2 regions of the Peribacillus sp. TH14 genome follow, and region 2 is predicted to be linked to the other one. Evidence: riboswitches for the same ligand, from Rfam matches in the RefSeq annotation. Region 2 holds a riboswitch; the other holds the start of a gene.

Region 1 (7,409 bases), 1.7 Mb from region 2:
AAGAGATCTGGATTATTGGTTAAGTGTATTGGATACATTAAGCCCAGAAGGAAAGCCATCCATGGCTCAAGATATCGAAGCTCGACGTTACAGTGAGGTTGAGTTATTTGCAGGTACGGTATTAAAATTAGGTGAGAAATACGGAGTGCCTACACTTGTAAACAAAGAGTTATATGAACGAATTGAATTTCTCGAAAGTCAATATAATTTCAACTAAAGTTTGACTTTTTTCTATGATAACTCCCTCACCTTGCTCTAGAACAAGGCCATTTGAACTGAGCTCAGTCTTTAAAGACTGGGTTTCCTTTGGTTGTGTTAAATTCCCTACTTTATCTTATTAGGGTCATGTTATTTTATTGATTTCTTAAAATACTAATATATCTAATATCACTTTTAGTGATTGAATTTTTTTATACTGGTTAGTGTTTCCTCTAGAAATACATTTGTTTTTTTACAGAATATTTATTATTATAAGATAAGATTATAAATTATGCGATATGAAAAAGAATTGGAACTTTTTAAATCTAATCTAAGTATGGAAAATGAATCAACAGTTGTTTTGATCTAAATTGAGAGTTAATTAGGGGCTAGAAAAAAACTTTAATAACCTTGTACGAAGTATAGTCGCTAATATTACATCTGGAGGAATTAATCATGTCAAACAAAGAATTAAAGAGAGGGCTAGAGGCACGTCATATTCAGATGATCGCTTTGGGCGGTACCATTGGTGTTGGGTTATTTATGGGATCAGCAAGTACGATTAAATGGACTGGACCATCTGTAATGCTAGCTTATGCTATCGCTGGTCTTTTTATATTTTTCATCATGCGTTCTATGGGAGAAATGCTTTATTTAGAGCCTACTACGGGTTCGTTTGCAACATTTGCGAGTAACTATATTCATCCTTTAGCAGGTTATATGACTGCATGGAGTAATTGGTTTCAGTGGGTAATCGTCGGAATGTCCGAGATAATTGCCGTTGGAATGTATATGAAGTATTGGTTCCCAGATTTACCCGCATGGATACCAGGTGTGATTGCCATGGTTATCCTAGGGGCTGCAAACCTCATTTCTGTAAAATCTTTCGGGGAATTTGAATTTTGGTTTGCGCTTATTAAAATTATAACGATTGTACTGATGATTATTGCTGGACTAGGTCTTATCTTTTTCGGGTTTGGAAATGGCGGTGATGCAATTGGATTATCAAATCTTTGGGCAAATGGCGGCTTCTTCACCGGGGGCTGGACAGGGTTCTTCTTTGCGCTTTCCCTTGTTGTAGCATCCTATCAGGGCGTTGAACTTATCGGTATCACTGCGGGTGAAGCGAAAAATCCAACGAAGACTGTAACAAAAGCTATCCAAAGCATCATTTGGCGTATTTTAATATTCTATATTGGCGCTATTTTTGTCATCGTGACAGTCTTTCCTTGGAACCAACTAGATGACATCGGTAGTCCGTTTGTTTCAACCTTTGCTAAAATAGGTATTACTGCAGCAGCAGGTATTATTAACTTTGTCGTAATCACAGCGGCGATGTCTGGATGTAATAGTGGGATTTTCAGTGCAGGTCGTATGCTTTACACTCTAGCAATGAACGGTCAAGCTCCTAAAATCTTTGCGAAAGTATCTAAAAATGGAGTGCCAGCTTATTGTACGATTGCTGTCCTTTTAGGTTTAGCAATTGGTGTTGTCTTGAACTACCTTGCACCGCCACAACTATTCCTTTATGTTTACAGTGCTAGTGTTCTACCTGGAATGATTCCATGGTTTGTCTTACTTATTAGTGAGCTTAAATTCAGAAAGGTAAGAGCTGCGGAAATGGAAAACCACCCGTTCAAAATGCCTTTTGCCCCTTACAGCAACTATGCAACAATTGCATTTTTACTGATGGTGCTGGTTGGTATGTGGATTAACCCTAGTACTCGTATTTCCCTGATTGTTGGGGTCGTTTTCCTAGCTATAGTCGTAGCAAGTTATTACATTTTAAAAATGGAGAAGCGAGTACCATTAGAGGCTAAGACCGATGATGATATTTCCAGCTAAGAAGCAAGTAAGGATTTAGGGACATCATCTTGTTCAAGGAAACATTAAAATACTATTAATCTACGTTCATCATTCTAGCTATGCTGAGTGTGTTTCACTGTTAGTTTAAATATAATAGATACTAATTAAAGTTGTGCATAAATTGTGGACAAAGCAAAGAGAGGTCTTCATCCCTCAGGCTTTTTCCCCAACTTGTGCATGACTTTTTTTGCGGAAGAAAAGAACACTGGGAGTAAAGGGGGAATAATCCAGTGAAATTGAAAACCGATAAGGTATTTTAGAAATATGGGGGATTTATATCCCATTGTGGTCATGGAACCTCCCCACCGTTATGGTTGATTCTAGCAAATCGGTTATTTTGAACAAAGTTGCTTTGATATTATTGCAATAAACCCGAACCTTAAAAGGAATAAAGAAAATCGGGAAACCCATTAATTTGGAACGGTTTATTTTGCACATATAAGCTATTAAAGATTTTTAAGTATAATGTTAAAGGGAAATGATTATATTGTTGAAGCATATAGTTCTAGAAATCGAATGTTTGTTTTTTGGGGCTTAATCCACCTAATTTTTTCAAATTAAAAAGAATATTAATAGTGAATTCCGAAAAAACAATGGGATTATTTATAAAATATAAATGTTTTTCAAGTATTGTGAAATTTAATATAATCCTATATACTAAAAAAAAACTATTTTTCTATATGTAACTGGCGCAACATGGAGTACCATGGGGGAGCATATAGAGTATAAGCCGCGCGCCTGGGCAAACACTTGATTTTTTTAGATCAAGTGTTTTTTATTTTCCTAGGAAGAGGTGTAGGTAGGGATGAGTAATATGCATAGAAAGATGGGGACTTTTGCTTTAACTATGACAGGTATTGGTTCTATTATCGGCTCAGGTTGGTTGTTCGGAGCGTGGAAAGCTGCCCAGATTGCAGGACCAGCAGCTATTTTTTCTTGGATTATCGGTATGGTTGTAATTTTATTTATCGCATTATCTTACGCAGAGCTTGGGGCAATGTTTCCTGAAGCTGGAGGAATGGTTAAGTATCCTCAATACTCGCATGGCTCTTTTATTGGATTTTTAGCTGCGTGGGCAAACTGGATATCTATCGCTTCGACTATTACCGTTGAGGCCATTGCTTCAGTACAATATATGAGTACGTGGCCTTGGGAATGGGCCAGATGGACTCATTCTTTAGTTGATAACAATATCTTAACGATCAAAGGATTATTCATAGCTTCTTTACTACTATTGTTCTATTTCTTCGTCAACTATTGGACAGTTAACCTTTTTGCTAAGGCAAATTCATTTATTACTATTTTTAAATTAATTGTTCCAGGTGTAATGGCAGGATCGTTATTTTTTGCTGGATTTCATGGTGAAAACTTTACAAGTTCTCAAGGGATCGCACCATATGGTTGGGCAAGCGTTTTAACAGCAGTAGCTACTTCTGGTATCGTGTTTGCGTTTAATGGATTTCAAAGTCCCGTTAATATGGCAGGAGAAGCTAAGTCTCCGAATAAGTCTATACCTATTGCTGTTATTGGGTCTATTCTAATTGCAGGTTTTATATACGTTATATTACAAGTTGTGTTTATCGGTGCAGTTGATCCGTCTATGATCGTGAACGGATGGAGTCATCTGAATTTCAATTCACCTTTTGCTGATTTGGCAATTGCTCTTAGTCTTAACTGGTTAGCGATTGTATTGTATGTAGATGCATTTGTATCACCGTCTGGTACAGGTGCTACTTATACAGCGACAACTTCGCGTATGCTTTATGGAATGCAGAAAAATGGGTACTTACCGAATATCTTTGGTACATTACATCCACTTTATGGTGTTCCTCGTCCAGCGATGTTATTAAACTTAGGAGTATGTTTTATCTTTTTATTTTTATTCCGCGGATGGGGCGTACTTGCTGAAGTGATTTCAGTTGCTACACTTATTTCGTATATCATGGGGCCAGTTGCATTGGCAACATTAAGACGTACAGCTTCTCATTTTAATCGTCCATTTTACTTAAAAGGTGCTTCTATTATTGCACCATGTGGATTTGTTTTTGCATCGCTTACTTTATATTGGGCGCGTTGGCCATTAACAGGAGAAGTGGTTTTCATCATTGCCATTGGACTTCCTATTTACTTTTATTATCAAGCGAAAAATAAATGGAATGGATTCAAAAAACAATTTTTATCAGGTGTTTGGATGCTTCTTTACTTAGGTTGTATGATATTGATTTCTTATATTGGAAGTGAGAAGTTCGGCGGAAAAAATATTCTTACATTTGGCTGGGATATGGTGGTCATCGCATGTCTTGCACTTGGCTTTTATTGTTGGGGAGTTAAAAGCGGGATTAAAACAGAATACATGGCTGAGGCTGAAAAAATTAACAAAGAATTTTTCAATAAATAACTTTTAGTGTAGACATCGCTATATGAGTAGAATGAAAACATGGTTACTTTATGACCATGTTTTTTTTGTGTGCTGGCGATTGGAAGGGTATTCCCATTAATGGGCATGGGAAATTTTATAGTTAAAAAAATAGCGTATTTTGCCAGATATAAAATCAATCCATAATCAGTTAATAGTGAGCTATACAAAATCTTCATCGTAATTATAATGGAAAATGGAGATTTACTCAGTTTGTATCTTGATAAGATTAAATCCGCAATTAATGTAAAAGCTGAATTGAGATCATAAAAAAAGGTGTCAGGCATCCTTTTGGGTTTTTGTCCCTTAAGATACCTGACAATAGTAATGAAGAATTTACACTTTTACCACACGTTTATAGCCAACCTCGCTGAAAAATTGATTAGCAGGAAGTACAAACATTTCATCTTCCAAGTCTAGTTGTATCGGATTAGAGAAAATGTCTCCGTTATATACGAATGAGTGATATTCACCAAACTCACCACATGGATCTACATCACCTGGTAAATCTTCAATAAATTTTTGGTCCAAATCTCTTCCTAAAAAAGAAGGATCGAGCTTATCTAAACGAATGCTGACAATTTTCGCTTTATACCCTAAATCAATAAACTCCTGGACTAACTGTTTCGTGTTGATTCCCGCTAAAGGAAGGATTAGTTCATAACCATTAGACTCAACTAAGTTCTTTTTGTATTCGATACAATCCTCCAGAAAAAGATCTCCAAATGCAATTTTTGAGATACCTTGATTGCCAAAAAAATTCATGGCGTCAATAAGGCCTTTTTCAAAACCTTTTCCATCATATAAAGGATATTGAATTTTGTATAATGGAATTCCAATGGATTCTCCTTGAGCTTGAATCAATTTAAAATCAACCATGTGTCCGGATGTTTCATCATCAGTTGTTACGGTTGTAAGCAATGATACGACTTCATATTTGTTTTCTTTTAACAGCTTATGAAGCATATACGTGGAATCTTTGCCACCACTAAAGCAAGCAATGATCTTTTCTTTCAACATCAATCCATCTCCCTTTTGTTCCGTTTATTTCTATCGTACGGACTTTAGCTGCGTGAATCAACAAAGAAGGGGGGCGAGTAGAGTGCATACAGTCATCACTTGTTAAGTTTATTGAAATTGTTACGATTAAATTGGTGGCATTCACGAGTAAAACTGCAAAATTCACGAGTAAAACATGAAAATTTACGAGTTAAGTGTGCTCAATCATATAGAAAACTATATATCCTACTTTTTTAAGGTACGGATGTTGAGTAAAAAGTATGAATTAGATTAAATGAAATCCTTTCCTGCCTATAGAATGTGTCTTCTCCTGAAGATTTTCATAGTATATAGCATCCTCTCTACATCATCTGAGAAAGGGGGCTATATTTTGGAAAAGACAAAGCTTACCGGGCGGGTCGTTACACCTGGTGATTCTGAGTATGAGCAGGCAAGAATAAATAATAATTTAAGCTTCCCAAAATTCCCAAAGATAATTGTATTTTGTCAGAATACAAAGGATGTACAAAATGCATTGAAGTGGGCGAGGGAGAATCATATACCTTTTCGGGTGAGGAGCGGCCGACATAGCTATGAGAACTTTTCATTAGTAAATGGCGGTCTTATTATTGATGTCAGCGAAATGGATAGAATCAAGGTCAATCGTGAAAAAATGATTGCAAAAATAGAAGCCGGAGCTAATTTAGGGAAGGTATATAATAAATTATGGGAATACGGAACGACTATCCCTGCAGGTACCGAAAGCAGTGTAGGCCTTGTAGGCCTTACGCTCGGCGGGGGAATTGGCATGTTAACGCGGTTGTTTGGACTTACTTGTGACAATCTAATTGAAATAGAAATGGTAAGAGCAAGTGGGAGTAAAGGGGCCGAACTCATTAAAGCAAACAAGAATCATAATAGTGATTTATTTTGGGCTTGCTGCGGCGGGGGAGGAGGATACTTTGGCATTGTCACGTCCTTTACATTCAAGGTGCACCCGATTTCTAGGGTTTCAGTCTTCTCCATTACATGGGGATGGGAAGATTTCGAAGCAGTATTTAATGCATGGCAAAATTGGGCACCTCACACGGATGACCGACTAACATCAGAAATAGAGTTTAAGTCAAAGGAAGTAAATCAAATTATCGCTCAAGGTGAATTTGTAGGTACGTCATCTAGGTTAAAGCAACTTCTTCAGCCTTTAACGACAACCGGTTCACCAACTAGTGTATTGATAAAGGAAGTTCCATATATTGAAGCTGTACGGTTCTTTGACGACCCGAGTGGAAACCAATCAGCCCATCGAAAGAGATCAGGATCTTTTCTTAATAAACCTTTTCCAAAGAAAGCGATATTGACGATGAAACAATTTTTAGAAAAAGCACCAAATGAAAACTCAGGCATTTGGCACCAATCTCTTGGAGGAGCAGCAGGCAAGGTCGAACCAAAGAAAACGGCTTTCTATTACCGGGACGCCATTATTGCACAGGAATACCTAGCTACTTGGAACAATCCTGAAGAAGAAAGGGAAAACATACGTTGGATCAAAGAATTAAGGAGTGCCTTATCACCGTATACGACTGGTGACTATGTGAATTGGCCTGATAGGCAAATCAAAGATTGGCCAACAGCGTATTATGGAGAAAATTTTAAACGGCTTCGAGAAGTAAAAACTGCATATGATCCATTTAATACGTTTAAATTTCCTCAAAGCATTCCACCTTATAATAGTGGTTTTAAGAAAAACAGGGGCGCTCCCTTTTTATAAGGTTTGCTAAACTATGTGAATAACTAAAAAGGCCTAATCCACTTATGGGTATAGGCCTCTTATCATCTAGCTTTTGTGACATTATATTCTTAATTTACTCCGTTTTTTGAGTTTGCATTACACTGTAAACTTGACTTACATATGATTGGGCTTGTGCGATTT
Region 2 (7,409 bases):
TAGCCAGTGTGATCTGCCCAACCATGTTTGGAACGTTTTCGTGGAAAGTTGCCACACGACGCTTTCCTGTATAAGGAAGGGAAGTGTTTGGAAAATTCACTGAGTTTTTGATGTTCCCTGTTTCTAAGAACAACTTCACTTGACGAGCTGCCATAATAGCACAGTTTTCCTCTGATTCTTGCGTAGAGGCACCAAGATGTGGGATTGGAACTACATTTTTCATTTTCAATACATTTTCATTCGGGAAGTCTGTAATAAACCTGCCAACTTTCCCGCTTTCAAGTGCAGCTTCCATATCCGTTTCATTCACAAGCTCACCACGTGAGAAATTCAAAATATGTACGCCCGGTTTCATGATGCTAAATGTTTCTTGGTTAAACATTCCTCTTGTGTCATCAGTTAATGGCACGTGTACAGTAATATAATCAGATTCAGCAAACAACTGTTCAATCGTCATAGCGCGCTGTACATTGCGGGACAAGTTCCAAGCTGTATCGACAGAGATGAACGGGTCAAATCCAATCACATCCATGTCTAAACCTAGTGCATCATTAGCTACAAGCGCACCGATCGCTCCTAAACCGATTACACCAAGAGTTTTTCCCTTGATTTCTTTTCCAACAAATTGTTTCTTACCTGCTTCTACAAGCTTTGGAACTTGTTCTCCTTCACCTTCTAACGTCTTTGTCCAGGCCACACCGGCAAAAAGGTTACGAGATGAAGCCATTAAAGAGGTTAGTACCATTTCTTTTACAGCGTTAGCGTTAGCACCAGGGGTATTAAAAACAACAATTCCTTGCTCTGTGCATTTGTCGACGGGAATATTATTGACACCCGCTCCGGCCCTTGCGATTGCTTTTAAATTATCGCCTAATTCTAATGCATGCATGTTAAAGCTACGAAGAACAACAGCATCAGGGTTTTCACTGTCATTGTCGATAGTAAAGTTATCCTTATTGAATACATTTAACCCGCTTTCAGCAATATTATTTAAGGTTTTGATTGTTTTCAGTTTTTCTAAAATTAATGTGCTCATATTATTTCTCCTCTTTTAATTTATGATAGTTTTTAAATTCCTAAATTAATTAACAAGATGTTAAGCAAGCTACTAATCAAATTTCATAAAAATCTGTGTATTCTCTAACAATGGATTTAAGTCTTCACTATCCTCTCCTAATAAACAGAAAGAGGCAAGGGATAATTTCCCTTACCTCTGCCCAGGCGAACGGCTACGACACTATATGCTCCCTCACGGTTATCCGCGTTTCGCCAGTCACACATAGTCTTTTTAATTAATTATATTTTATCAAATTCTCCATCAACCTTCAACTACAATTTTAAAAGGTTATCCTATTTCAGTTCCTTTGGCAGAATTATTTAGTAGAATTCCCCATTGCTCAGTCCCCTTAGCAAGAAGAATATTCTTCCAATAGATGTTCTATCTTTAGTTCTTGTATTGGAAGGGTTAAACCCTTAAGCAGGTTTAATAGCTTTTTCCATATCTTGCTGACGCCAGTACTCTTCAATTTCTTCTAAAGTTTTCCCTTTGGTTTCTGGTGTTTTATAGTGAATAAATACGCAAGCAACTATTGATAATACCGCGTATATTAAGAAGACATTATTTCCAATGACACTTAACAATGGCGGGAAAGTATACGAAAAAAGAAAATTCAATGTGTACTGTAAAAATGTAATGACTCCCATTCCGATCGCTCTTGCCTGCAAAGGTAACACTTCAGGTATGAATAGCCAGAATACAGGACCTAGACCGATTCCAAACGCGAAGACGTATAAGAACACACAAACCATACTAAATATCGTAAAATCTGAAAATAGTGCTAAACCGATTAATGGTAGGACCTGCCCGCCAATACTATAGATTAATAATGTTTTTCTTCCCAGTTTATCAACAATGAATAGCGATATAGCCGTGGAAATAACTAAGGCAGTACCTATCCCGAAGTTGGCTATATTCGATCCGCTCCACCCGTTAATTTCCACTCCTTCAAAGATGATTGGAGCAAAGTATACTACTGCATTAATCCCAGTGAAGACCTGAAAAAACGTTAATATGAAGTTCATATTTAGAATCTTTTTATACTGGCCAACTAAATGTTTGAATCCGACAGTTTGCTGTTTTAGTGAATAATTAATATCGCTTATTTCATCTTCCACTTCTTTCTTCGATCCTCTTAGTTTCATTAATACTTTTCTTGCACGTTCTTCTTTTCCTGCAGTCATTAGCCAACGTGGACTTTCGGGTGAGATTAGCATCCCAATCGTAAAGATTGCAGCAGGAATAATACCTATTCCTAGCATGATTCTCCAAGAACCACTAGCAGAAAAGGAAGCTCCTACAATGTAAGCACTTAAAATTCCGACATTTACACTTAATTGATATAATGCACCAATTAATCCTCTGATTTTAGGTGGAGCTAATTCAACCAGATATATCAACGAACACATATTGGCTATTCCGCATCCGATTCCAAGGATAAATCGCGATCCTATTAAAACGCTTACATTAGTAGCGAAGGCACAACCAATAGACCCAACAATAAACGTGATGCCTGCTCCTATTAAGAGCGATTTCCTTCCTAATACTTTAGATAAGGAGGTTGAAAGAACAATAGCAGGCAATGCTCCTAAAAGAAGGAAACTTACAATCAATCCTTGGCCGGCTGGGCTTAATCCAAATTCCTCGGTAATAAAGGGAATCGCTGGAGAAATGGCACCAGAATCAAAACCATATAAAAGTCCAGCCAAGCCACCAAAAATCGCATAAATATACATAATATTCGGAATTTTTTGCAAATAACTCACTCCTTTTAGATTCACTAATTAAAGTACACCTTTTTTCAATATAAGATTCGCATATTGTGCACGTTCACTTGTAGCGATAATGGCATATGCCGCCTTACTTCTTTCGTAAAAATCCGTTCTTTCGATTTTTTCTATTTGGACAGGAAAGTCGCTCGTTTTTTTTATTATATCTTCATAGGTCTGCCAGATTACAGGGTTTTTTTCATCGCCTTGAACAGGATTCATCAGCATGACTGGAAACGTAACATACGTATCTAGTGGGAAAAATTCTAATATGGCCCGTAAAAAATCAGCAACGCCATGTCCATGACCATTGATTATCCGGTTGGAATGACTTGCAGCCGGATAGTTTCCGTCTGCAAGTACAATCTCATCACCGTGCCCCATCTCCATCATAACTTTCATCAATTCTGGAGAAATAATAGGCGGGATTCCTTTAAGCATTAGTCAAAACCTTTTCACTTTCTTGAACAAATTTGTTCGTTAGTGTTCCAAGCTTTTCGATTTCAACAGTGACCACATCTCCTGGCTGAATATAAACGCGCTGATCAGCCGGTAAGCCTAATACGACTCCTTCAGGTGTACCTGTTAAAATAAGATCTCCCGGCTCTAACGTCATGTGCTGGGAAATATAACTTACGATTTCTGCGCATGAAAAGATCATATCGGAAGTATTAGAGTTTTGTCTTATTTCATTATTTACGTACGTTTTCAAATTAAGGTTGTTTGGATCTCCTACTTCGTCCGCTGTCACTAAGAAAGGTCCTACTGGACTAAAATCATCACAGGTTTTTCCAAGCAGCCACTGCTGTGTTCTCATTTGCAGATCTCTTGCAGACAAATCATTGACTGTACAATAACCAAAAACATGAGAAAGAGCAGCTTCTTGTGTTACGTTCTTTGTCTTTTTGCCAATTACAATTCCCAGTTCAACCTCATAGTCCAGTTCATTCGTTACATTTGGTATAACAATTTCACTTTGATGACCTGTTAACGTATTATCAAATTTGTTAAACAAGATAGGCACTTCAGGATACGGTGCATTGGTTTCATCTGCGTGTCTTCTGTAATTCAATCCGACGCAAATGATTTTATGAGGTTTTGTAACACTAGGACCGTATATAAGCCCTTCCTCTTCAATAGCTACTGCACTTCCATTTGAGACAGCTTCATTAACCTTTATTTCAAAATCTTTTAGTTCGGATTGATTGAATTCAATTACTTGCATCACATCTGTTACTATATTGTTCCATTCATTCTTCTTAGCAGTTTCTTCGATATCTATTAAGTTATTCTCAATCTGAACAGCCAGTTTCTGCTTTTCACCTTTTATAAAAGTAGCTAGTTTCATAGTTTCATTCTCCTTTTATGCATTTTTCCCAAAAACAACTCCGCCATCAATATATAAAGGCGATCCCATCATGAACGTAGACTCATCTGAAGCTAGAAATAGTGCAGCTTTTGCCACATCACTAGGCCTTCCTAATTCTCCGCTTAACTGTCTTTTCTTGATCGATCCGATTGCGATTTCAGGATCGTCATATGAATTTTTCAAATAATCTTCAACAAATGGAGTTAAGATGGTGCCCGGCAATAAAGCATTTACTCGAATATTATAAGGGGCATAGTCCACTTGCATGGCTTTTGTCAGAGCAAGTACAGCGCCTTTCGTTGCTGAGTATGCGGCACGTTTAACTAAACCCATTTCCGCAGCGCAAGACGACATATTAATGACTACTCCACTTTTTTGTTCCATCATATAAGGAAGCGTGTATTTAGAGGGTAAATAAACCCCCTTCACATTTACACTCATAATTCGGTCCCAGACATCTGGCTCTACTTCGTCCACTCTACCCACATTGCTGATTCCTGCATTGTTGAATAGAATATCTATTTTTTTATACGTCTCAATAATCTGTTGTATTGCAGATTGAACCGCTTCAGGATTCGTCACATCTACTTCGTAAAATGCTGCTTTTCCGCCATTTTCTTCTATTTCAGAAACTGTTCCTTGCCCATTTTCAGCATGAATGTCTGTGATGATAACAAATGCGCCTTCTTTTGCGAATAAACGGGCTGATTCCTTGCCGATACCGCTTCCTCCGCCAGTGATAACTGCTATCTTGTTGAGTAGTCTCATAATGTTACCTCCTGTTCATGATTCATATGATCTTCAGGCTGTGCCGCTTTAATCGTTAATCCGCCATCTACCATTAACAGATGCCCATTGATTTGCACGGCTTCATCAGAGGCCAAAAAGACAACAGAATCTCCAATTTGTTTTTCTGTACCAAGTCTCTTCATTGGATTCGCTTCAATCTCTTTTGCTAGAATTTGAGGATCTGCCAAATATTCATCACACATATCCGTTGCAACGGTGCTCGGTCCGACTGCATTTACATTAATATTGTATTTGCCTAACTCAATCGCCAAGGCCTTTGTTAAATGCGAAGCTGCTGCTTTTGATGAGATATAATGCGGGATTACTGGACTTGTCACAAGAATACTCGCAGTTGATGTAATATTAATGACTTTTCCGTATTTATTTTCGATCATTTTTTTCGCCGCTCTTTGTGTTGTCAAAAAGATCGATTTTACGTTCGTCTGATAGGTATCATCCCATGTTTTTTCTGAAAGACTCAAAAAAGGTTCAAATGGAGCAATACCAGCATTATTCACTAGGATCTCTACCGATCCTAACTCTTTTTCCACTTGGTCTATCATTTGGTCAACTTCTTCTTTCACCCCAACATTTGCTTTCACAACAATCGCTTGAATATGAAACTCTTTTTCTACTTTTTCTTTTAAAGCGTTTGCTTTTTCAAATGAACCGGGTGATGTATAATTGATAGCCACATTAGCGCCTTCTTCAGCTAATCTCATGACAATTGCTGCTCCAATCCCTCGGCTACCGCCTGTGACAAGAGCTGTTCGATTTTTTAATTTACTCATATATAGATCCTCCTTCTCCTATTTGTTTCTACAGGCTGATGCTGATTCGGCTGATACTAAATTCTTGATGGCCTAAAATTTCAGCTTTTGTCAGCTCACCTTGTGCTGTTTTAAGAACCGTTTCGAAAATACGATTTCCTGCTTCTTCTGTTGTTTCTTTTCCTTTCATTACAGGACTTGTATCTATATCAATGTTATCGATCATTTTGATGGCAGTATGTTCATTTCCCGTTATTTTGATGACCGGAATAATTGGGTTTCCAGTCGGCGTCCCTCTTCCTGTCGTAAAGCAGACCATATGAACACCAGCGGCAGCCATACCCGATACACACTCGATATCATTCCCTGGTGAATCCATGAAGTAATAGCCGTTCCCTGGAATTTCTTCTGCAAAAGATAATACATCGTTCAAAGGAGCAGTACCTGCTTTGCTTATACATCCAAGAGATTTTTCTTCGATAGTAGACAGGCCTCCCTCTATATTGCCCGGGCTTGGATTTCCGCCACGCATATCTGACCCAATGCGTTCTACTTCTTTTTCAAATTTATTAACATAGGCATATAGCTTATTTGCCACTTCTTCGCTCACAGCTTTTTGAGCGACAATATGTTCAGCCCCGATAATTTCAGTTGTTTCACCCATTACAATGGTTCCGCCCTTATTTAAGAGCTGATCAGCTGTTTTTCCTAAAGCGGGATTGCTGCACAGACCAGATGTAGCATCGGAACCGCCGCATTTCACACCTAGTATTAATTCTGATATAGGAACATCTACTTGTGGCACTTTTTCGATTTCCTTGAATAAGCTTTTTGCCAATTCAGACCCTTTTTGAATAGCTTTTATCGTTCCGCCTGCATTTTGGATATCAAGCCACTCAACAGGTTTTCCTGTTTCTTCTTCAATTTCTTGTTTCAAAACTTTGGCATCAATAACCTCACAGCCTAAGCTAATTAAAAGAACTGCACCAACATTTGGGTTTTTCCCCATACCTCCAAGAAGTCTGTGTGTACGTTCCTTGTCATCACCAATCTGGCTGCAGCCATGCTGATGCGGAATAGCCACAGAGTCTGGTACTGCTTGCTGGATTCTATTGGCTACGTGATTTGCACAAATGACAGTCGGGATAATTAACAGATGATTACGTATTCCAAATTTCCCGTTTGAACGACGGTACCCTTTTATCATGCTCATCGTTGTTTCTCCCCTTCCGCCTTATCTCCTCTTCCTCTGATTCCTTCAATATTATGTACATGTACATGTTCACCAGGTTCGATATCACTTGTCGCTGCACCGATTACTTCTCCATATTTGATAACCGTTGCTAATTTTTCAATCGGTTTAATTGCGATTTTATGTCCAAATGGAATCGATTGCTTGGCTGTCAATACCGCTTTTTGGCCATTGATGACGTATAGTAATGTTTCTTCTTCTTCTACATCTTTCAAAAGAGTCGCTACATTATCTTGATCAGACATAACGATGCTCGTAACGTCCTGTTCATAGCCTACTTTACTCATGGCTATCTCCCCTTTCTTTTAATTTGTAAAAGGCTTTCGCATTATTAGAAAATATTTTATCCATTTCCTTATTGGTTAAATTTTCCGGTAAATTTCTTTTGATAATCTGCAGTGCT

Evidence for each region. Region 2 has a riboswitch for ZMP and ZTP ahead of JFU50_RS15040 (phosphoglycerate dehydrogenase). Riboswitches for the same ligand answer to the same signal wherever they lie in the genome.
Region 1: it holds a riboswitch for ZMP and ZTP, as region 2 does, so the genes downstream of both, JFU50_RS06910 (APC family permease) here and JFU50_RS15040 (phosphoglycerate dehydrogenase) in region 2, are expected to answer to the same signal.

The regions. Positions count from the first base shown of each region.
Region 1 is NZ_JAEKEK010000001.1:1,395,991-1,403,399, reverse strand. Features, by position in the region: gene JFU50_RS06920 (ketopantoate reductase family protein) at 1-217, shown strand, start outside; gene JFU50_RS06915 (amino acid permease) at 655-2,043, shown strand; ZMP/ZTP riboswitch at 2,737-2,815, shown strand; gene JFU50_RS06910 (APC family permease) at 2,870-4,462, shown strand; gene JFU50_RS06905 (Dph6-related ATP pyrophosphatase) at 4,817-5,500, opposite strand; gene JFU50_RS30410 (hypothetical protein) at 5,469-5,666, opposite strand; gene JFU50_RS06900 (FAD-binding oxidoreductase) at 5,871-7,247, shown strand; gene JFU50_RS06895 (hypothetical protein) at 7,342-7,409, opposite strand, start outside.
Region 2 is NZ_JAEKEK010000001.1:3,088,691-3,096,099, reverse strand. Features, by position in the region: gene JFU50_RS15040 (phosphoglycerate dehydrogenase) at 1-1,036, opposite strand, end outside; ZMP/ZTP riboswitch at 1,209-1,287, opposite strand; gene JFU50_RS15035 (sugar porter family MFS transporter) at 1,474-2,814, opposite strand; gene JFU50_RS15030 (RbsD/FucU family protein) at 2,842-3,267, opposite strand; gene JFU50_RS15025 (fumarylacetoacetate hydrolase family protein) at 3,260-4,174, opposite strand; gene JFU50_RS15020 (SDR family NAD(P)-dependent oxidoreductase) at 4,190-4,963, opposite strand; gene JFU50_RS15015 (SDR family NAD(P)-dependent oxidoreductase) at 4,960-5,775, opposite strand; gene JFU50_RS15010 (UxaA family hydrolase) at 5,804-6,967, opposite strand; gene JFU50_RS15005 (UxaA family hydrolase) at 6,964-7,293, opposite strand; gene JFU50_RS15000 (amidohydrolase family protein) at 7,286-7,409, opposite strand, start outside.